3 regions of the Nocardioides sp. NPDC059952 genome follow, and region 3 is predicted to be linked to each of the others. Evidence: riboswitches for the same ligand, from Rfam matches in the RefSeq annotation. Region 3 holds a riboswitch; each other region holds the start of a gene.
The links. A riboswitch is a leader RNA that binds a small molecule or an ion and turns the genes downstream of it on or off. The one in region 3 is predicted to bind cobalamin.

Region 1: it holds a riboswitch for cobalamin, as region 3 does, so the genes downstream of both, ACFV9G_RS24330 (FecCD family ABC transporter permease) here and ACFV9G_RS21325 (VWA domain-containing protein) in region 3, are expected to answer to the same signal.
Region 2: it holds a riboswitch for cobalamin, as region 3 does, so the genes downstream of both, cobN (cobaltochelatase subunit CobN) here and ACFV9G_RS21325 (VWA domain-containing protein) in region 3, are expected to answer to the same signal.

What each region holds. Positions count from the first base shown of each region.
Region 1 is NZ_JBHWLY010000072.1:812-8,200, reverse strand. It holds gene ACFV9G_RS24340 (ABC transporter substrate-binding protein) at 1-332, opposite strand, end outside; gene ACFV9G_RS24335 (ABC transporter ATP-binding protein) at 329-1,177, opposite strand; gene ACFV9G_RS24330 (FecCD family ABC transporter permease) at 1,174-2,178, opposite strand; cobalamin riboswitch at 2,289-2,477, opposite strand; cobalamin riboswitch at 2,562-2,780, shown strand; gene ACFV9G_RS24325 (ribonucleotide-diphosphate reductase subunit beta) at 2,907-3,905, shown strand; gene ACFV9G_RS24320 (ribonucleotide reductase N-terminal alpha domain-containing protein) at 3,920-5,617, shown strand; gene ACFV9G_RS24315 (hypothetical protein) at 5,637-5,765, shown strand; gene ACFV9G_RS24310 ((2Fe-2S) ferredoxin domain-containing protein) at 5,762-6,121, shown strand; gene ACFV9G_RS24305 (cobalamin biosynthesis protein) at 6,109-7,035, opposite strand; partial or broken gene cobC (Rv2231c family pyridoxal phosphate-dependent protein CobC) at 7,032-7,389, opposite strand, start outside.
Region 2 is NZ_JBHWLY010000072.1:13,559-20,947, forward strand. It holds gene cobF (precorrin-6A synthase (deacetylating)) at 1-441, opposite strand, end outside; gene cobN (cobaltochelatase subunit CobN) at 438-4,058, opposite strand; cobalamin riboswitch at 4,091-4,236, opposite strand; gene ACFV9G_RS24380 (winged helix-turn-helix transcriptional regulator) at 4,214-5,128, opposite strand; gene ACFV9G_RS24385 (MFS transporter) at 5,244-6,491, shown strand; gene ACFV9G_RS24390 (GNAT family N-acetyltransferase) at 6,496-7,059, opposite strand; gene ACFV9G_RS24395 (phytoene desaturase family protein) at 7,070-7,389, opposite strand, start outside.
Region 3 is NZ_JBHWLY010000054.1:195-7,583, reverse strand. It holds gene cobJ (precorrin-3B C(17)-methyltransferase) at 1-485, shown strand, start outside; gene cobM (precorrin-4 C(11)-methyltransferase) at 482-1,249, shown strand; gene bluB (5,6-dimethylbenzimidazole synthase) at 1,249-1,866, shown strand; gene cbiE (precorrin-6y C5,15-methyltransferase (decarboxylating) subunit CbiE) at 1,863-3,098, opposite strand; cobalamin riboswitch at 3,115-3,256, shown strand; gene ACFV9G_RS21325 (VWA domain-containing protein) at 3,281-5,389, shown strand; gene cobO (cob(I)yrinic acid a,c-diamide adenosyltransferase) at 5,389-6,003, shown strand; partial or broken gene ACFV9G_RS21315 (cobyrinate a,c-diamide synthase) at 5,997-7,389, shown strand, end outside.

The DNA of each region.
Region 1 (7,389 bases), on a different contig from region 3:
TCCCCGACCCGGTCCTTCGGGTAGGCCAGCTCGAGCAGCTCCTGGTCCCGGGCGATGCCGGTGACCGCGACGAGGTTCTCCCGGGCACCGACGGCCAGGGCGATGGAGATGATCCCGCCGTCGTACGCGTAGAGCTCGGTGACCGGCTCGTCGACGGTCACCTTCTCGCCACAGTTCTCGACGGTGATCGCGCCGTCGTTCTCCTGGGCCGCGGTGCCGACGCTGGTCTTCTCCGCCGCACCGCAGGAGGTGAGGATCGTCGAGCCGAGTGCCAGCGCGGCCAGGCAGGCGAGGCCGCCGCGACGTACGGGGATGGTCGGGAGAGAGGTCATGCCGAGTGGTCCTTCCGGGGGTGGATGAGCAGATGGGGCTGGTCCAGGTGCGGGTGGGGCACCTGGACGGAGCCGACGCCGAAGTGGAGATCGACGCGGATGGTGTCGAGCACCTCGGCCGGCGGCCCGTGGGCGACGACGGTCGCCGGGCCGCTGTCGGGATCGCTGCCCCGCGGCCGGCCGAGAACCGCCAGCTGGTCGAAGGAACGCAGCGCCAGGTCGAGGTCGTGGATCGTCGCGACCAGGGTCTCGGCCCGGTCGGCGACCGTCCGCAGCAGCCGCAGCTGCCAGGCGACGTCGAGATGGTTCGTGGGCTCGTCCAGGAGCATCACCGGGCTCTCCTGGGCGAGGCCGCGGGCGAGCACCGCCCGGCGCCGCTCGCCGCCGGAGAGGCGGTCGCAGGGGTCGTCGATACGGTCGGCCAGGCCGACGGCATCGAGCGCGGCCCGGACGATCTCGCGCTCCTGCCGTCCGCCTCGCGACCACGGCCGGGTGCGCGGCACCCGGCCCAGCGCCACCATCTCGCCGACGAGCAGCTCGGCCGAGGCGACCTCCTCCTGGGGGACGTACGCAAGCCGGCGGGCGCGTTCGCGCGAGCCGATCCGGGAGATCTCCTGGAGCCGACCGGAGTCGTCGGCGAGCTGGGCCTGCCCCGTGCTCGGCCGCAGTACGCCGGCCAGGATGCGCAGCAGCGTCGACTTCCCCACCCCGTTCACGCCCACGATCCCGAGGCTGGTCCCCGCAGGTACGTCGAGGTCGACATCGCGCAGCACCTCACGCTCGCCCAAACGGGCCCCGACCCCGCGCAGCCGCAGCACCGGCCCCGCGCCGCCGCGCCCACTCATCGAGCACCGCCGAACCGGTAGCGGCTCCGGCCCATCAGCAGCAGGAAGAGCGGTGCACCGACGACGCCGGTGACCACCCCCAGCGGGATCTCCTGCGGTCGGGCCACCATCCGCGCGAGCACGTCGACCCACAGCAGGAAGAGCCCGCCGCCCAGCGCCGCGACCGGGAGCACCACCCGGTGCCGGGCCCCGACGAGCAGCCTGGCGGCGTGCGGCACGATCAGGCCGACGAACCCGATCCCGCCGCTCACCGCGACCAGCACCCCGACCAGCACCGAGAGGCCGACGAACAGGGTGCCGCGCAGCGCCGCGACGTTGACGCCGAGCGCTGCCGCGGTCTCCGGCCCGGCGGCGAGCGCGTCCAGCCACCGGTGCAGCGCCAGCATCCCGGCGGCAAGCACGAGACCGACGACCGCAGGCACCCACAGCTTCTCCCAGCTGGCGCCGCCGACGCTGCCGAGCATCCAGAACATCACCGAGTTCGCGGCCCGCGGGTCGTCGCTGGCGAAGACCAGGAAGGAGGCGATCGCGGAGAGCCCCGAGGAGAGCACCACCCCGGAGAGCACCAGCCGGATCGGGGTCAGTCCGCCCTGCGCGGTCGCCACCAGCCAGACCAGCAGCGCTGCCCCGATCGCCCCGAGCAGGGCACCGGTCGAGACCGCGTAGATCCCGAAGCCGACCAGGGCGCCGGTGGTGATCGCCGCCGTCGCCCCCACGGCTGCACCGGAGCTGATGCCGAGCAGGAACGGGTCGGCCAGCGGGTTGCGTACCAGGGTCTGCATGCCGGCGCCGGCGACGGCCAGCCCGGCGCCCACGACGAGCGCCATCAGCGCGCGCGGCAGCCGCAGCTCCCACACGATCACGTCCCATCTCCCGGTGGCCTCCCCCTCGAGCCGGTCGGTGACCGTGGCGACGACCTCGGTCAGCGGGATGTGCTCGGAGCCGAACGCCAGGGACGCCACCACGCTCAGCGCCGAGGCGAGCAGCAACCCGGCCACCAGCGGTAGGAACGGGACGCGTCGCCTCCCGGCACGAGCACGGGCGCGATCACGGGCACGGTCTTCCACGGCGGTCGGCCTCTCAGGTCCTCTGGACCCTGGTCGCGAGGGCCGTGACGTACATCTGAGCCGACAGGTTTTCGGACTCGGGTTCACCCGGCGAGGCCGCCTTCCCAGGGACTCGTCCCCAGTGGCTTCTCAGCATCGCCGTCGCCCTCACCGCTGCGCGCCAGTCCCGGATTCACACCGGAGTTCCCTGGCATCCGTCAGGATGCGTTCGACTCGGCGCCGAGGCTAGCACGGGTCGTCGAACCGGTGCCGGGGATGTTTCCGACGACACGGCGAAGCACAAGATCTAGGAAGTTGCATTGGTGTAATTCCCGCATATAGTGGTCCTCGCAGCTGGTTCTCCTTCCTCGGCGACGGGGCGGGAGAGGCAAGAGGGAACCCGGTGTGAGTCCGGGACTGCCCCGCAGCGGTGAGTGGGAACGACCGCCGTCACGAAGCACTGGGAGCAAGCCATGCCCCTGGGAAGCGACGGCCACTAGGACCGAGCACGATGACGCCCACGAGTCCGAAGACCTGCCAGTGCCCACCTCATGGTGGGGTCCGCGACCTCGAGGGAAGGTCAGGGGATCGAGCGCGTACGACGCCGTCCTCTCCTGCCCCGGCACGGATGCACGAGACATCCAGCGGGCCGCGGGGCTCGCCTGAACAAGGGGGCATGGGGCTTGATCGACACCGAGGGTCTACCGATCCGCACGGAGAAGTCGGCGTACGTCTTCGACTATCCGATGGCCGAGGACCTGGCCAAGAAGCAGCGGAGCATCTTCTGGACGGCCGAGGAGATCCCGGTCGAGAACGACAAGCAGGACTTCCTGGTCAACATGACCGACGCCGAGCAGGCCGCGGTCAAGACGACGCTGAAGCTGTTCACCATCTACGAGCTGATCCTCGGCGGCGAGGTGTGGGGCGACCGGCTCTTCCACTCCTTCCCGCGGCCTGAGGTCCAGATGATGACCAACGCCTTCTCGTTCGCCGAGCTGAACATGCACGCGCCGTTCTACGCCAAGCTCAACAAGACCCTGATGATCGACACCGAGGAGTTCTACGACTCCTACAAGAACGACCCGGTGCTGGCCGAGCGGATCGCCTTCGTGTGGGACGCGATCGCCGACGAGGACCTGCTCTACGCGCTGAGCGTCTTCACGCTGATGGAGAACTGCGTCCTCTACTCCAACTTCGCCTTCCTCAAGCACTTCCAGTCCGGCGGGAAGAACCTGCTGCAGAACGTGATCAGCGGCATCAACTTCTCCGCCCGCGACGAGAACCTGCACGCCACCGGCGGCGCCTGGCTGTTCAACACCACCCTGGACGAGTACGCCGCCACCGTCCCGGCCGACAAGTTCGAGGCCGAGCGCTCCGACCTGTTCGAGCGCGTCCGCGGCGTCGCCGAGCACCTCTACGCCCACGAGGCCCGGATCGTCGAGATGCTCTTCGCCCACGGGCCCATCACCGGCATCGACCAGGCCGACCTGGAGGCCTTCGTGAAGTCCCGGGTCGACATGACGCTGGAGAACATGCGGATGGAGCCGCTGTTCAGGGTCGAGGACAACCCGATCGCCGAGTGGTTCTACAGCGGCATCAACGGCACCCAGTTCCACGACTTCTTCCAGGTCACCGGCAACGAATACAACCGCAACATCGGCGAGACGGAGTTCAGCTTCTAATGAGTAACAGCCTGATGAGTGACAACAGCTGGGAAGCACTCTCTGCCGAGCGCAAGGCGCTGCAGGCTTCGGGCACCGTGCCCGCCTTCATGACCACCGCGGGCTACGCGATGTTCAAGGCCAAGTACACCGTGGCCGACCAGAGCGTCCGGGAGCGCTACGAGACCATCGCGGCCACCGCCGGCGACCTCGCCGACGAGATGTACCCCCGCGAGGACGGCGTCTCCTGGCAGGAGCCGTTCTTCGAGGCGATCTGGAACGGCTGGCTCTCGCCGTCGACGCCGGTGCTCTCCAACCTGGGCACCGACCGCGGCCTGCCGGTCTCGTGCGAGGGCTCCTACGTGGAGGACTCGGTGTGGGGCTTCTACGAGACCCTCAAGGAGGCCGCGATCCTGTCGCAGAACGGGTTCGGCACCTCGGCGTACCTCGGCGACGTCCGGCCCCGGGGCGCGAAGTTCTCAGACAACGGCAAGGCCAACGGCGTGGTCCCGGTCTTCTGCAACTTCGTGGAGATGACCAACCAGATCAGCCAGGGCGCCACCCGGCGCGGCTCCTGGGCGGGCTACCTGCCGGTGGACCACCCGGACTTCTACGAGCTCGCCGACCTGATCTTCCGCGAGCCGGCCAACAAGAACATCGGCTGGATCTTCAGCCAGGCGTTCATCGACCGGATGCTGGCCGGCGACAAGGACGCGCTCGAGCGCTACCAGCGGGTGCTGAAGATCCGGGTGGTGCTCGGCAAGGGCTACATCTGGAAGGTCGACACCGTCAACGCGGCCCAGACCGAGTCCTACAAGGCCAACGGGCTGGAGAACAAGGCCTCCAACCTGTGCTCGGAGATCACCCTCTTCTCCGACGAGGACCACTCCTACACCTGCGTGCTCTCCTCACTGAACCTCTCGACCTATGACGAGTGGAAGGACCAGGACACGGCGTACGTCGCGACCGTCTTCCTGGACGCGGTCGCCGAGGCGTTCCTGCGCAAGGCCCGCACGATCCGTGGTCTGGAGCGGGCCGTGCGCTACACCGAGAAGGCCCGCAGCCTGGGGCTCGGCGTGATGGGCTACCACGACTACCTGCAGAATCAGCGGGTGCCGTTCGAGTCCGACAAGGCGGCGGCGCTCAACAAGGACATCTTCGAGCACATCTCCGCGCGTGCCGACGCCGCGTCGCGGTGGATGGGCGCGGCCGCGGGCATCCCGGAGTGGTGCGTCGGGCGACGCAACTCCCACCTGATGGCGATCGCGCCGACGATGAGCACCGCGGTGATCGTCGGCGGCACCAGCCAGGGCATCGAGCCGTACGTCGCCAACGTCTGGAACCAGACCACCTCGGCCGGTGAGATGCCGCGAGCCAACCAGAACCTCGTCGAGGTGATGAAGGAGCGCGGCGTCTACGACCAGGAGCACATCTCCGACATCATCGACAACGGCGGTTCCGTGCAGCACGTCACCTGGCTCGACGAGCACGAGAAGGACGTCTTCAAGACCGGCTACGAGATCGACCAGGAGATCCTGCTCGCCCGGGCCTCGGACCGCCAGGCCTACATCGATCAGTCGCAGTCGCTGAACCTGTTCTTCCAGGCCGACGCGACACCTCAATACATCAGCAAGATCCACAAGCTCGCGCTGCTCGACCCGAACATCAAGAGCCTGTACTACCTGCGCTCGCGGGCCGGGATCCAGGCCAGCAAGCAGAACCGCACCAACTGACCCAGTTCGACGGAGAGGCATGAGCATGAACGAGAACCCGACCACCGAGGCCACCGACGCCATCGACGACCTGACCTGGGACGACTGGAGCGACGCCGCGGTCTGTGCGATCGAGAACGGCCCGGACTGCGAGGCCTGCGAAGGATGAGCGACCCGGCCCTCGGGCGGCCGACGCTGACCGTATGCCGCGGTTGCTGCTGCGGGTCCGAGCGGAAGTCGCCCGGGGTGGACCACGCGGCCGTGCTCACGACGCTGAACGCGGCGGCCGGGGAGTCGGCGACGGTACGCGTCGCCGACTGCCTCGGCCCGTGTGAGCGCGCCGATGTCGTGGTCGTCGGCCCCTCACCCGAGGGCCGGCAGCGCGGGGCGCGGCCGGTCTGGGTCGCCCGGGCCGGGTCGACCCGGGTCGCTGACGCCCTGGCCGAGTGGACCCGCGCCGGCGGGCCGGGCATCGCCGTTGCTCCGCCCGCGGTCCTGGCGCGGGCCTTCCGTCACGGGCGCTGAACGATGACGGCGTACGCCGCCGCGACCAGGGCCGCGCCGATGCCGACCCTGCGGGCCAGCGTGGTGGCACTGACGACGTCGGCGGGGGCGGCGTCGCGGCCGTCGCCCATCACCGCGCGGTGCTCGATCCGGTTGCCGTAATAGCGGTTCGTACCGCCGAGACGGATGTCGAGGGCGCCGGCGAAGGACGCCTCGACGACGCCGGCGTTCGGGCTCGGGTGCTGCGCGGCGTCGCGGCGCCAGGCCGTCCACGCCTGCTTCGCGCGCGAGGGCGCGGCGGCCAGGGTGAGCAGGCCGGAGAGCCGGGAGCCGGGCAGGTTGAGCAGGTCGTCGAGGCGGGCGCTGGCCCAGCCGAAGTGCTCGTAGCGGTCGTTGTGGTGCCCGACCATCGCGTCCAGGGTGTTGGCGGCTCGGTAGCCGAGCAGGCCGGGTACGCCCGCGACGGCACCCCACACCAGGGGCGCGACCACCGCGTCGGAGGTGTTCTCGGCGACGCTCTCGACGACGGCCCGGGAGACCTCGGAGGCGTCGAGCTCGTCGGTGTCGCGGCCGACGAGGTGGGTCAGCCGCTGCCGCGCGGCGGGGAGGTCACCGCGGTCGAGATGTTCGTGGACGGCGAGGGCCTCGCGCTCCAGCGAGCGGCCGCCCAGGACCGCCCAGGTGGCTGCCGCGGTCACCAGGGTCTTCCCGGCCCGGCCGGGAGCGAGCCGCTCCGCGGCGGCGCCGAGGGCGACCGCTCCGCCGACCAGGGTCGCGGTGTGGAGCACGCCGCGGGCCCGGTCGTCGGCGTACCACGTCTGTTCGGCCCGCATCGCGACCATGCCGAACCCGGCGACCGGGTGGTAGCGCCGTGGGTCGCCCAGCAGGCGGTCGAGCGCGAAGCCGGCGAGGATCCCGATCGCCCGCGGGCTCACCCTGCTCCCCTGGTCTTCCGCAGGGCGGCCAGGAGCTGGTCGGTCGGCTCCTGCGGGCGCACCGCGATCCGCACCCAGTCCGGGCCGAGCCCGGGGAAGGTGTCGGCGCGGCGTACGGCGATGCCCCGCTCGCGCAGGGCCTCACGGACCCCGGCGCCAGGGCGGGCCAGGACGAAGGAGGCGGTCGAGGCGACGTACTCGATCTCCTGGTCACGCAGGCCGGCCTCGAGGTGGCTGCGCCAGGCTGTGATCCGCTCGGCGCGCTCGCGGGCCTCGGCGCTCGCCCGCTCGGTCGCGCAGGCGAGCATCGCGGCGGCGGCGGTGGCCGAGACCGACCACGGGGTGCGTACCGCC
Region 2 (7,389 bases), on a different contig from region 3:
GACCTCGACGTCGAGCTGCGCGGCGATCTGGTCGACGACCCGGATCGTGGAGTCGTAGAAGGCCGGGTCACCCCAGACCAGGAAGCCGACGTCGCCGGGGTGCTCGGCGAGGACCGCGAGATAGCGCTCGACGCGGGCGCGGTGCCACTCCCTGACGGCCGCCTGGTAGTCCTCGTCGGTCCCGGTGAACTCCTCGCGCCGCTCGCGGGGCGCGTCGGCGACCTTCACCACCCGGGCCGGCTGGTCGAGGTGGCGGTCGAGCAGCTCCTCGCGGGCCCGCACCAGCGGGTCGGGCATGCCCTTCTTGACCGTGCCCGACTTGTCGGTGACCAGGAAGTAGTCGACCGACCGCATCGCGGCGACGGCCTCGAGGGTGACCTGGTCGGGGTCGCCGGGACCGACGCCGATGATCTTGATCGTGCGCTGCCCAGAAGATGTCATTGGCCTTCCTCCAGGTCCCCTTCGATGTCGAGATAGATCTCCTGCATCTGCGCGACGAGCTCGGGGTCGGGCTCCTCCCACAGCCCCCGCTCGGCCGCCTCGTGCAGCCGCTCCACGATCCCGCGCAGCGCCCACGGGTTCGAGGATCGCATGAACTCCTGGTTGGTCTCGTCCAGGACGTACTCGCGGGCGAGCTTCTCGTACATCCAGTCCTGCACCACGCCGGCGGTCGCGTCGAAGCCGAAGAGGTAGTCGACGGTCGCGGCCAGCTCGAAGGCGCCCTTGTAGCCGTGGCGCTGCATCGCCGAGATCCAGCGCGGGTTGACCACCCGGGCGCGGAAGACGCGGTTGGTCTCCTCCTGCAGCGTGCGGGTCTTGATGGCGTCGGGGGAGGTGGAGTCGCCGACGTACGCCTTCGGCTCGCTGCCGGTCAGCGCGCGGACGGTGGCGACCATGCCGCCGTGGTACTGGAAGTAGTCGTCGGAGTCGGCGATGTCGTGCTCGGCGGAGTCGACGTTCTTGGCGGCGACCTTGATCCGGCGGTAGTTGGTGCGCATGTCGTCGGCCGCCGGGGCGCCGTCGAGATCGCGGCCGTAGGCGAAGCCGCCCCAGGACGTATAGACCTCGGCCAGGTCCTGGTCGGAGCGCCAGTTGCCGGCCTCGATCACCTGCAGGATCCCGGCACCGTACGAGCCGGGCTTGGAGCCGAAGATGCGGGCCGTCGCGCGGCGCTGGTCGCCGTGCTCGGCCAGGTCCTCCAGCGTGTGCGCGCGGACGAAGTTGTCCGCGGCCGGCTCGTCGAGGTCGGCCACCATCCGGACCGCGTCGTCGAGCATCGAGACGACGTGCGGGAACGCGTCGCGGAAGAACCCGGAGATGCGTACGGTCACGTCGATCCGCGGCCTGCCGAGCTCGGCGAGCGAGATGACGTCGAGGTGGGTGATGCGGCGCGACGCCTCGTCCCACTCCGGCCGCACCCCGAGCAGTGCGAGCACCTCGGCGACGTCGTCGCCGGACGTACGCATCGCGGAGGTGCCCCAGACGGAGAGCCCGACCGATGTCGGGTAGTCGCCGGTCTCGTCCAGGTAGCGCTGCAGCAGCGAGTCGGCCATCGCCTGCCCGGTCTGCCACGCCAGCCGGCTCGGGACCGCGCGCGGGTCGACGGTGTAGAAGTTGCGCCCGGTCGGAAGTACGTTGACGAGCCCTCGCAGCGGCGAGCCCGAGGGCCCCGCGGGGACGAAGCCACCGTCCAGCGCGTGCAGGATCGCGGACAGCTCGTCGGTCGTCCCGTTCAGCCGCGGCACCACCTGCTCGGCGGCGAAGACGAGCACCTGCTGCACGGCCGGGTCGTCGTGGAGGGTGCCGGCGACCGCCGGGTCCCAGCCGGCCGCGTCCATCCGCTCCACCAGGCCGCGAGCCTGTGTCTCGATCTCGTCGACAGCGCGGGTGTCGGCGCCCTCCTTGAGCCCGAGCGCCGCCCGCAGGCCGGCCACGGCACCGCCGACACCGCCCCAGACCTGCGAGGCGCGCAGGATCGAGAGCACCAGGTTGACCCGCGCCTCACCCGCCGGCGCGGCACCGAGCACATGCAGCCCGTCGCGGATCTGGGCGTCCTTGATCTCGCAGAGCCAGCCGTCGATGTGGAGCATGAAGTCGTCGAAGTCGTCGTCCTCGGGCCGCTCCTCCATGCCGAGGTCGCGGTGGAGCTCGGCGGCCTTCATCAGCTGCCAGATCTCGCCACGGATGGCGGGCAGCTTGGCGGGGTCCATGGAGGAGATCCGGTCGTACTCCTCCATCAGCGACTCCAGCCGCGCGATGTCGCCGTAGGACTCCGCGCGTGCCATCGGCGGCACCAGGTGGTCGATGATCGTGGCGTGCGCACGGCGCTTGGCCTGGGCGCCCTCGCCGGGGTCGTTGACCAGGAACGGGTAGATCAGCGGCATGTTGCCGATGGCCGCGTCCGGGCCGCAGGACGCCGAGAGCGCGGCGTTCTTGCCGGGCAGCCACTCCATCGAGCCGTGCTTGCCGAGATGGACGACGGCGTCGGCGCGGAAGCCGTTCTCCAGCCAGCGGTAGGCGCCCAGGTAGTGGTGCGACGGAGGAAGGTCCGGGTCGTGGTAGATCGCCACCGGGTTCTCGCCGAACCCGCGCGGCGGCTGGATCAGGATGACGATGTTGCCCGCCTGGAGGGTGGCCAGGACGAGCTCGCCGTCGTCGTTGACGAACAGGTTGCCCGGCGTCGGCCCCCAGGTCTCGACCATCTGTTCGCGCAGGTCAGCTGGGAGATCGGCGGTCCACTCGTCGTATTCGGACTTCGAGATCCGGACGTGGGCGTCGGTCAGCTGCGCGTTGGTCAGCCACTCCTCGTCCTGACCGCCCGCGGCGATCAGCGCGTGGATCAGCGCATCGCCGGCAGCGGTGTCGTCAACCCCGTCGAGGAGTCGTACGACCTCGTTGTCGGTCCCCAGGTCATAGCCCTCCTCGCGGAGGCGACGGAGCATCCGGATCGCGGAGACCGGGGTGTCGAGGCCGACCGCGTTGCCGATGCGGGCGTGCTTGGTCGGGTAGGCGGAGAGGACGAGCGCCAGGCGCTTCTCGGCGTTGGGGGTGTGCCGCAGCCGGGCGTGGTTGACCGCGATCCTGGCCACTCGCGCCGTGCGCTCGGGGTCGGCGACGTAGTGGGGGAGACCCTGCTCGTCGAGCTCCTTGAACGAGAACGGCGCGGTGATGATCCGCCCGTCGAACTCGGGGATCGCGATCTGGTTGGCCGAGTCGAGGGGCGTGACGCCGTCGTCGGAGGCCTCCCACTCCGCGCGCGAGCTGGTCAGGCACAGGCCCTGCAGCACCGGGATGTCGAGCGCCGCCATCCGCTCCACGTCCCAGGCCTCGTCCTCGCCGCCGGCGCTCGCCGAGGCGGGGACCGAGCCGCCGGCCGCGAGCACGGTCACGATCAGCGCGTCCAGGGTGCCGAGCGCCTCATAGAGGTCGTCGGGGGCAGAACGGAGCGAGCCCGCGAAGACGGGTACGCCGGTGGCCGCTCCGGTCGCGTCGATGGCATCGGCCAGCGCATGTGCGAACGCGGTGTTCCCGCTGGTCTCGTGGGCGCGGTAGTAGAGCACCCCGATCCGGGGGAGTTGTGAAGCTGAGAGTGACCCATGGGCCACGCTGGGGTTCACAACCCGCTCCGCGAACCCCCAGGCGGGCACCTCCGCCGGCGGCTCGAACCCGAACCCGGTCAGCAGCACCGTGTCGGAGAGGAACGCGTGCAGCTGGGCGAGGTTCGTCGGTCCGCCCTCGGCGAGATAGCGGTGTGCCTCCGCGGCGACACCCATCGGGACCGTGGAGTGCTCCATCAGCTCGGCGCTCGGCTGCTGCTCGCCGCCGAGGACGACCACCGGGGTGCCGCGCTCCTTGACCGCCCTCAGCCCGTCCCACAGGTCGGTCGGCGAGCCGAGGAGCCGGAACACGACCAGATCGGCCCCGGCGACGACGGCCTCGAGGTCGGTCGCCCGCGACGGGTTGGCCCAGGCGTAGTCGGCGCCGCTGGCACGAGCCGAGAGCAGGTCGGTGTCCGAGGTGGACAGAAGGGCGATGCGTACGCGTGCAGGGTCGGCCATGCCGGGTCCTCCTAGGGGTTCTCGCCCCGTCGATCGGTCGGATAGCCCGCGGCCAGTGTCTGGCTGTGTCACTGCCCGATCCTGGGAGTGACATCACAGTGGCGGAACCGCCCCGGACTCTCACCGGGTTCCTGCGCCACGAGCGTGCTCGCAGCCTACCTCCTGGGCTGCTGCGTCCTCGGGCCGGTAGCGTCGGTGGCGGAAGTTCGTTCGCGGAGAACAGTGAGCATGTCTTCGACTGATCCGCCCGGGTCGGTGATCGGGGCCTGGACGTGCCGCACGACGCCGGCCGGGTCCAGGAGAAGGGAGACCCTCTTGAGCCGGTCAGCGCCGCCGGCACGGAAGACCGGCAGCCGGTAGGCGCCTGCGGCAACCCCGTCGGCGTCCGAGGCGAGGTCGTACGGCAGGTCGGCATGTTCCGCGAACGCGGCCAGCTGGTCGGGGCGCTGGGTGCTCACCCCGACCACGCGGGCGCCGAGCGTCGTGAAGTCGGAGTAGAGCTCGGCGTAGGTCTGGCACTCCAGCGTGCAGCCGCGGGTCCCCGGGATATCGCCCCAGCCCGGGGGGTAGCCGTGGCTCTTCGGCGCATAGGCACCGGGGAAGAAGAAGACGACGGTCCAGGTGTCCTCGCCGGTCATGTGGAGGCGGGTATCGCGGTGCGAGGTGATCTCGACGTCCGGCGGCGTCGTGCCCAGCAGGTCCTCGAGGCGGCGCTCCTCGTCCGGTCCGGCGGTCGCGGTCAGGCTGCCGTCGCCCATGACGTACCGCGTTCCCCACTCCTGGAGAGCGACCAGGACGGGTAGTAGCCCGCGGCCGCGCCCGGTCAGCTGGTAGTCGTAGCGCAGCGGGCGGTCGGTGTAGGCGTGCTTGGCGAGGACGTCGTCGGCGACGAGCGAGTTGAGCCGCTCTGTGAGCGCGCGGCGGCTGAGCCCGAGCTCACGGACCAGGCCGTCGAACCGGGTCACCCCGGCGGCGCACTCGCGCACGATCAGCAGGCTCTGCCAGTCGCCGATGACGCCGAGCGCCTGCGCGATCCCGCAGTCGGCGTCGGTGAGGTCATCGCGGCGCATCGGCGTCTCCTTGGTCGGTCGGGCAATTCGGGTGGCGGCCTCGACGCATACATGGTTGCATATAGTTCCAATTTGGAACTCACTCGGAAGGGCTTGGATGGAAGAGGTACGCCGCGTGGCGCGGTCATTCTGGCTTTACTGGTCCGCCGGCACCTTGAGCGGCGTAGGGACCGCGGTCACTGCCGTCGCATTGCCGCTGACCGCGGTGACGGTGCTGGGGGCGAGCGCGTTCGAGATGGGGCTGCTCGCGGCGGCCGGGTATCTCTCCTGGATCCTCATCGGCCTGCCCGCGGGTGCGATCGTGCAGCGACTCCCGTTGCGCCGCGTACAGGTGCTCGCGGATCTCGCGCGCGCCGCCGCGATCCTCAGTGTTCCGTTGGTGTGGTGGGCAGGTGGCCTCACGCTGGTTCAGTTGCTGGTCGTCGCACTCGCGGTCAACTTCGCCGAGGTGCTCTTCTTCGCCGCGAATACGACGTTCCTGCCGAGCGTGGTCCCGAAAGAGCAGCTGACCAGCCGGAACAGCCTCATCTCCGGCACTCACGCCGCGACCCAGCTGGGTGGGCCGTCGCTCGGCGGTGTGCTTGTCCAGGTGATCGGCGCCGTCCCCGCGCTGTTCGTCGATGCCCTCTCGTACCTCGGCTCGGCGATCCTGCTGCAACGGCTTCCCGAGCGTCGTCAGCCCCAGGGCGACACCTCGGAGTCGATCGCATCGATGGTGGCCGAGGGCTGGCGGTTCGTGACCCGGCACCCGGTGATGGCGCCGGCCACGTGGTGGGCCTGTGTGGTCAACTTCGTATGCGGCGTTCAGCTCGCGTTGTTCGCCTACTACCTGGTCCACGAGCTCGACACCCCGCCCGGTCTCGTCGGCATCCTGCTCGCCTCCGAGGGCGTCGGCTCGCTGGTCTTCGCCGCGATCACACCCTGGCTGGTTCGTCGATTCGGCTCCGCCAGGGTGCTGATGTTCGAGGGCCTGCTCGGTGCGATCGGGGCGGCGGTGATCCCGCTCGGCAGCGGCTGGGTCGGCTGGGTCTGCTTCGCTGCCGGAAACCTGCTCTTCGCCGGCAGCGTCGTGCCAGGCAGCGTGGTCACCCGGACCTACCGGCAGGTCGCCAGCCCGCCGGAGCTGCTCTCACGCGTGATGGCGACCGTGCGGTTCGTGTCGTGGGGAGTCATTCCGGTCGGCAGCCTCGTGGCCGGCCTGAGCGCGGAGCTGATCGGTCCCCGTCTCACGCTCCTCGGATCCGCTGCGGTGCTCCTGCTCGGACCAGTCGTTCTCTGGAAGAGCCCGATCCGGACGCTGCGCAACCTCGAGGACTTCGAGGAACCGGGAGCGAAGGTCGGCCTGTCCACCGCTGACAGGTGAGGTCCTATCTGCTCTGCTCGGACACCAGCCAGGCCTCGCGGGTGATCTCGTACTCGACCTCGCCGTCGGCGTGCCCGGCGAGCGGTTCCTCGAAGGACTCGTGGAAGGCGCGTACGAAGCTCATCCCGACCGACACCATGGTCGCGCGCGAGGCGTCGTTGACGGCCATGGTCTGCGCGATCACCCGGTCGACGCCGAGGTCCTCGAACCCGTGACGGAGCAGCTCGAGCGAGCCTTCCTTCGCGTAGCCCTTGCGCCAGTGGCGCTGCGGAAGCCGGTAGCCCAGCTCGGCGGCATCGGTGCGCGGCGGGCTGTCGGGCGGCTCGAACATGTAGAGCCCGACGGCCTCACCGGCCGAATGACCGATCCACTTGCCCTGCCCCTCCGTCTCCTTCGCCACTCGGATCCACCGGTGCATCCGCTCCTCGGTCTCCGCAGGCGTGAGCGCGCGGGTGAACAGGTGGCGCAGCACCACCGGGTCCGAGTTGAGGTCGACCAGGAACGGCAGGTGCTCTTCGCTCAGTGGGACCAGGTCGAGGCGCTCGGTGCGCAGACGGGCTTGCGGCATGGGCCAGACGTTAGTCAGGACGTACGCCGGTGGCACCTGGTTTCCCCGTCGCTGCCAGGTGGCGCAGGGCGCGGTGGGCGGCGTGGTAGCCGCACATGCCGTGGACACCGGCACCGGGCGGGGTGGCGGCGGAGCAGAGGAACATCCCGGGGATGCCGGTGTCGTAGCCGGCGAGGGTGGGGCGGACGATGAGCTGGCGAAGGGTGTTGGCGCCGGTGGAGATGTCGCCCCCGACGTAGTTGAGGTTGTACGCCGCGTAGTCGGCCGGTGCGGTGACGTGCGTCGCCACGATCTGGTCGCGGAAGCCGGGGGCGAAGCGCTCGATCTGGG
Region 3 (7,389 bases):
GTGTCTTCGGGATGGCGTCAGCCGTGTTCGAGGCTGCCGAGGATCCGGCCTACGCCGGCGTACGCGTCCGGGTGCTGCCCGGGGTCAGCGCCGTCCAGGCGGTGGCCGCGCGGGCGGGCGCCCCGGTCGGGGCCGACTTCGCGGTGATGTCCCTCTCCGACCGGCTCAAGCCGTGGTCCGTCGTCGAGGACCGGCTGCGCGCGGTCGCGGCCGCCGACCTCGTGCTGGCCATCTACAACCCGGCCTCGCGCTCGCGCACCGAGCAGATCGGGCTGGCTCGCGACGTACTCCTCGAGCAGCGCAAGCCGGACACCGTGGTCGTAGTCGGGCGCGACGTCGGGCGGGCCGAGGAGTCGCTGACCGTGACCACTCTCGGCGAGCTGGATCCGGCCTCGATCGACATGAAGTGCCTGGTCATCGTAGGCGCGAGCTCGACCCGGGTCACCGAGGCCGGGCAGGTCTGGACGCCGAGGTACGTGCGGTGACCGGCCAGCAGGCCGTCCACTTCGTCGGCGCCGGTCCAGGCGCCGCTGACCTGCTCACCGTGCGCGCGACGAGGATGCTCGCGGCCGCCGACGTGGTGCTCTATCCCGGCACCTACCTCGACCCTGAGGTGCTGGGACACTGCAGCCCCGCGGCCGTGCTGGTCGACACCCAGAAGCTCGATCTGGACCAGATCGTCGGCGAGATCGTCGCCGCCCATCGGGGCGGCAAGCAGGTCGTACGCCTCGTCTCCGGCGACCCGTCGGTCTACTCGGCGGTCGCGGAGCAGACCCGGCGGCTCGATGCCGCCGGGGTGCCCTGGGACGTCACGCCGGGCGTGCCCGCCTACGCGGCGGCAGCAGCGCTCGTGGGACGGGAGCTGACCGTCCCGCTGGTGGCGCAGTCGGTCGTCCTCACCCGGACCCAGGCCCGGTCGACGGCCATGCCGGAGGGGGAGTCCCTGGCCGCGTACGCCGCGACCGGCGCCACGCTCGTGCTCCACCTCGCGATCCGGCGCACCCGCGAGCTGATGGCCGAGCTGTTGCCCTACTACGGCCCCGAGTGCCCGGTCGTGGTCGTCTACCGTGCCAGCCAGCCCGACGAGCTGGTCCTGCGCGGGACGGTCTCCACGATCGGCGACGCCGTCGAGGAGGCCGGCCTGCGACAGGCCGCTGTGATCCTCGCCGGGCCCGCGCTGGCCCGCGACGGGGGCGAGTCGTTCCTCTACGACGCGGCCCGCCCGCGAAACCTGGAGGCGCGTGCCTGATGGACCTCTACGACGCCATCAACCGCCGCCGGGACACGCGCGCGGAGTTCACCGGCGAGCCGGTCGCTCCGGACGTTCTGGAGCGGCTCCTCTCCGCAGCCCACGCCGCCCCGAGCGTCGGCATGTCGCAGCCCTGGGACTTCGTGCTCGTACGCGACGCCGACCGCCTCGAGCGCTTCCACGCCCACGTCGCGACCGAGCGCGACACCTTCGCCGCGACCCTGGCCGGCGAGCGGGCCGAGACCTTCTCCCGGATCAAGATCGAGGGCATCCGCGAGTCCGGGCTGGGCATCGTGGTCGGCTACGACCCGACCCGCGGCGGCCCCAACGTCCTCGGCCGCCACGCCATCGCCGACGCCGGCCTCTACTCAGTCGTCTGCGCCATCCAGAACCTCTGGCTCGCGGCCACAGCCGAAGGACTCGGCGTCGGCTGGGTCAGCTTCTACCGTGAGGAGTTCCTGCGGGACCTGGTCGGCATGCCCGAGGGCGTACGTCCCGTCGCCTGGCTCTGCGTCGGGCCCGTCGCCGACCTCCCCGACGTCCCCGACCTGGAGCGCTTCGGCTGGCGCCACCGCTCGCCGCTCTCGACGGTGGTCCACGAGGAGAAGTTCGGCTAGTCCGTCAGTATCTCCGGGCCACTGACCGGATCGACACCTCGCGAGTGCTGACGCGCGCTGTAGGACCAATGCACGACCGTGCGCTGGGGTGCCCAGCCGCGGAAGGTGCCGATCGCGTCGACGGACTCCACCGAGATCCGGGTCAGCTCGCCGCCCAGCTCGGCGTGCTGTCGCGCCAGGAGCTGCTCGGTCTCCAGGGTGACGCCGTGGACCACCAGGCGCCCGCCGGGGCGCAGGGCGGCGAGGCAGGTGTCGAGCACGCCGGGGCGGGTCGCGCCGCCGCCGATGAAGATCGCATCCGGGGCAGGGAGGCCGGCCAGGGCATCGGGTGCACGGCCCTCGACCACGCTCAGTCCCGGAACCCCGAGCCGGGCGGCGTTGCGGGCGATCCTGGCCGCCCGCTCGGAGCTGCCTTCGATCGCGGTCGTGGTGCAGGTCGGATGCGCCCGCATCCACTCGATCCCGACCGAGCCGGCACCGGCACCCACGTCCCACAGGTGCTCCCCAGGAGCCGGCGCCAGGCGGGCCAGGGCCGAGGCCCGCAGGTCCCGCTTGGTCAGCTGGCCGTCGTTCTCGAAGGCTTCGTCGGGGAGGCCGGTGGACCAGCCGTAGAGGGATGCCCCGGCGCACTCGATCGCCACGATGTTGAGCCGGGGTGACTCGCCCGTCCAGGTCGAGGCGGTCGCGGTCCGGGCGCTCTCCGTGTCCGCTCCCAGCTCTCCCAGCACGGTCATGGTGGAGGCCCCGAAACCGGCTTTGGCCAGGAGGATCGCGACCGAGGCGGGGGTCGCCTCGTCGGCGGAGAGGGCCAGGATCCGGCGGCCGGGAGCGAGCTCGCGCGCGACCAGCGACACGTCGCGGCCGACGAGGCTGACGACCACGCACGTCTCGGCCGCCCAGCCCATCCGGGCGCGGGCGAGGGCGACGGAGGAGACGGCCGGCTCGATGCGTACGTTCTCCCGGCCGAGGAGCGTGATCAGCGTCGTGCCGATGCCAGAGACCAGCGGGTCACCCGAAGCCAGGGCGACCGCGTCCCCGATGCCGTCGAGCAGCGCCGGGAGGCCCTCGCGCAGCGGGGAGGGCCAGGGCTCGCGCCGCTGGCCGGGGACGTCCGGGACGAGGTCGAGATGACGCTTGCCGCCGAGGAGGACGGCGGACTCCCGGATCAGCTGCTGGTGACGTACGGGGATCTCGTCCCAACCTCCGGCACCGATGCCCACCACGACGATCATGAGGCCAGACGCTACAGTGACCGCACAGGCGCGAGGTGCCCCGACTGGGGAGAATCTGGGAAGCCGGTGAGATTCCGGCACAGGCCCGCTGCGGTGAATCGAGCCCCCTCACGGGGACTCGACAAGTCCGAAGACCGGCCTCGCGTCCATCCATCCAACGCGATAGGGAGCGGGAGCCTCTCATGCCGGTGCACTACCCATTTTCTGCCGTCCTCGGCTGCCAGGCGGACGACCTCGACGACATGGGCCTCGCGCTCGTGCTGACCACCATCTCCCCGGAGATCGGCGGGGTACTGGTCCGTGGCGAGAAGGGGACCGCGAAGTCGACGGCCGTACGCGGTCTGGCGGCCGTGCTGCCCTCGATCTCGGTCTACGCCGGGGACAGGTTCTCGATCGACCCCGCCGACCCCTCCGCGGAGTCGCCGGACGGTCCCTTCGGGTCCGCCGCCGTCGTGGAGAGCCGGCCGGTGCGGCTGGTCGAGCTCCCGGTCGGGGCCACCGAGGACCGCGTCGTCGGCTCGCTCCATCTGGAGAGCGCGCTGTCGCGCGGCGCGGTCGAGTTCGAGCCGGGGCTGCTCGCGCGGGCACACCGCGGCCTGCTCTACGTCGACGAGGTCAACCTGCTCCACGACCACCTCGTCGACCTGCTGCTGGACGCGGCGGCGATGGGCCGGGTCAGCGTCGAGCGGGACGGCGTCTCGGTCGAGCACGCCGCCCGGTTCGTACTGATCGGCACCATGAACCCCGAGGAGGGCGAGCTGCGCCCGCAGCTGCTGGACCGCTTCGGGCTCACCGTCGAGGTCGCCGCCCCCCGGGATCCTTCCCTTCGGGCGGAGGTCGTACGCCGTCGGATGGCCTTCGACCTGGACGCGCCCGGGTTCGTCGAGCGCTATCTGGCCGCCGAGCGCGACCTGACTGCTCGGGTCTCCACCGCGCGTGCCCTCGTCGGGAAGGTCCGGCTCACCGCACCGGGGCTGCTCAAGATCGCCGAGATCTGCGCGGCGTTCGAGGTCGACGGGCTGCGCGCCGACATCGTCACCGCCCGCACCGCGGTCGCACACGCGGCCTGGGCCGGGCGCTCCGAGGTCACCCGCGCCGACATCCGCCGCGCCGCCCTGCTCGCCTTGCCGCACCGGCGCCGGCGCAACCCGTTCGACGCTCCTGGGCTGGACGAGGACCTGCTCGACCGCATCCTCGGCGACGACGAGCTGCCGCCCGAGCCGCCGGAGGGCGGGGACTCGAATGAAGGTGGCGCTGACGATTCTGTTGGTCTCGACACGCCTCCGCCTAGCGGCTCCGGCGGCTCGACCAGCGATGGGGACGGCTCGACCGATCAGCCACCGTCGGTTGAGCCCGCGAGCGAAGCGAGCGGTGTCGAAACCAACACAGCCGATGACGCACCCGGCCAGCCACAGACTCCCTCCGCTCCCGCAGGCGAGTCCGTCACCGCCGCAGCCCCGGCCTACCGCCCCCGCCTCCTGACCGTGACCGGCCTGGGTACGGGCCGCACCGGCGGCCGGAGCAAGGCGATCGGCAGCAGCGGCCGCCGGATCGGCGCCAGCGTCAGCACCCGCGGATCACTCCACCTCGTCGAGACGCTCAAGGCGGCAGCAGGCAAGCAGGCGGTCCGCTCGCGCACCTCGGCCAAGGTCGAGCTGCGCTCCGAGGACCTGCGGACCGCGATTCGCGAGGGCCGCGAGGCCAACCTGGTGCTCTTCTGCGTGGACGCCTCCGGCTCGATGGCCGCGCGCAAGCGGATGGCGCAGGTCAAGGCCGCGGTCCTCTCGCTGCTGCTGGACGCCTACCGGCGCCGCGACAAGGTCGGGATGATCACGTTCCGCGGCGAGGGCGCCGAGCTGGTGCTGCCGCCGACGAGCTCGGTCGACCTCGCGGCGGTCCGTCTCGACGAGATCCCCGCCGGAGGACGTACGCCGCTGGCCGAAGGCCTCCTCGAGGCCGCCCGCGTGCTCCAGCGCGAGCACCTGCGCGACCCCGATCTGCGGCCGTTGCTGGTGGTCGTCACCGACGGCCGCGCGAACTCGTCCCAAAAAACTGCGCAGGCCCACGGCAAGGACGCCGTCAGGCGATCGCAGCAGGCCGCCGCGTACGTCGCCAGCCTGGGTGTCACGACCGTCGTCATCGACTCCGAGAGCGGGCCGATGCGGCTCGGGCTGGCCCGCCAGTTGGCCGAGCACCTGGGCGCCGAGCACGTGCCGGTCGCCGAGGTGAGCGCCGAGGCGCTGACCTCCGCGGTGCACGGCTACACCACCAGCGGGAAGGGAGCAGCCTGATGCCCAAGGGACAGCCGCTGAACGTACCCGACGACGGGCTCACCACCCGCCAGCGCCGCAACCGGCCGCTGGTGATGGTCCACACCGGGCCGGGCAAGGGGAAGTCGACCGCCGCCTTCGGGCTCGCGCTGCGCGGCTGGAACCAGGGCTGGCGGATCGGGGTCTTCCAGTTCGTGAAGTCGGCCAAGTGGCGCATCGGCGAGCAGACCGTGCTCGAGCGCCTCGGGAAGCTGCACGAGGAGACCGGCGAGGGTGGGCCGGTCGACTGGCACAAGATGGGCTCCGGCTGGTCCTGGTCGCGCAAGCAGGGGGAGGCCGAGGACCACGCCGCGGCCGCCGCCGAGGGCTGGGCCGAGATCAAGCGGTGCCTGGCCGCGGAGACGTACGACCTGCTGGTCCTCGACGAGTTCACCTACCCGATCAAGTGGGGCTGGGTCGACGCCGCCGAGGTCGCCTCCGTGCTCTCCGAGCGGCCGGGGCGCCAGCACGTCGTGATCACCGGCCGCGATGCCGACCCCGCCGTGCTCGAGGTGGCGGACCTGGTCACCGAGATGACCAAGATCAAGCACCCGATGGACGCCGGCCAGAAGGGCCAGCGGGGCATCGAATGGTGACCCTGCCCCGGCTGGTGGTCGCTGCTCCCTCGACCGGGTCGGGGAAGACGACGATCGCCACCGGCCTGATGGCGGCGCTGCGTTCCGCCGGGCACGAGGTCAGCGGTCACAAGGTCGGCCCGGACTACATCGACCCGGGCTACCACGCGCTCGCCACCGGGCGGCCGGGGCGAAACCTCGACCCTCACCTGGTCGGGGAGTCGAGGGTCGTGCCGCTGCTCCTCCACGGCGCCGCCGGGGCGGACGTGGCGATCATCGAAGGTGTCATGGGCCTCTACGACGGCCGCCTCGGCACCGACGGCTTCGCCTCCACCGCCCATGTCTCCTCGCTGACGTCCTCGCCGGTGGTCCTGGTCCTCGACGTCGCCCGGATGTCCCGCTCCGCCGCCGCGATCGCAGCCGGGATGGCCGCCTTCGACCCGTCCGTACGCATCGGGGGAGTCGTGCTCAACCGCTGCTCTCCTGGGCGGAACGCCGAGGAGATCCGGCGAGCGCTGGACGGTCTCGGGCTGCCGGTGCTCGGCATGCTGCCGCGTGATGAGTCGCTCGCCTCCCCCTCCCGCCACCTGGGTCTCGTCCCCGTCGCCGAGCGCGACGAGTCGGTCGCGCTGATCGAGCGGCTGGGTGAGCAGGTCGCCGCCCACCTCGACCTCCCCGCCCTCCTCGACCTCGCCCGCTCGGCGCCGGGGCTCGAGGCTTCTCCGTGGGATCCGTTGGCGGCGTTGCGCGGAGACGACGATGCGACCGCTGGTCGAGCCGCCGGAGCCGCAAGGCGGAGGCGTGTCGAGACCAACACAGTGCGCCCCGTGATCGCGGTCGCGGGTGGGCGGGCGTTCACGTTCCGCTACCCCGAGACCGAGGAGCTCCTGGAGGCGGCAGGCTGCGACGTACGCTCCTTCGACCCGCTCACCGATCCCGCGCTTCCCGAGGGGACGAGCGGGATCTACCTGGGTGGAGGCTTCCCGGAGATGTACGCCGCCGACCTCGCCGCCAACCACAGCCTCCTCCGTGATCTGCGGGCCGCCGTCGAGGCCGGGACCCCGACCGTCGCCGAGTGCGCAGGTCTGCTCTATCTGGCCGAGTCCCTCGACGGCGTATCAATGGCCGGCGCCATCCCCGCCCACGCCGCGATGAGCGAGCGACTCACGCTTCGCTACCCGGTGGCCACCGCTGCCTCCGACTCCCTGCTCACCCGCGCCGGCGAGCAGGTCACCGGCCACGAGTTCCACCGCACCACCACCTCGCCCCCGGCCGGGACCCAGGCGGCATGGACCGTCGACGAGATGCCGACCGGCTTCAGCAGCGACACGGTCCACGCGTCGTACCTCCACGTGCACTGGGCCGGCCATCCCCACCTTGCTCGCCGCTTCGCCGAAGCCTCGCGCG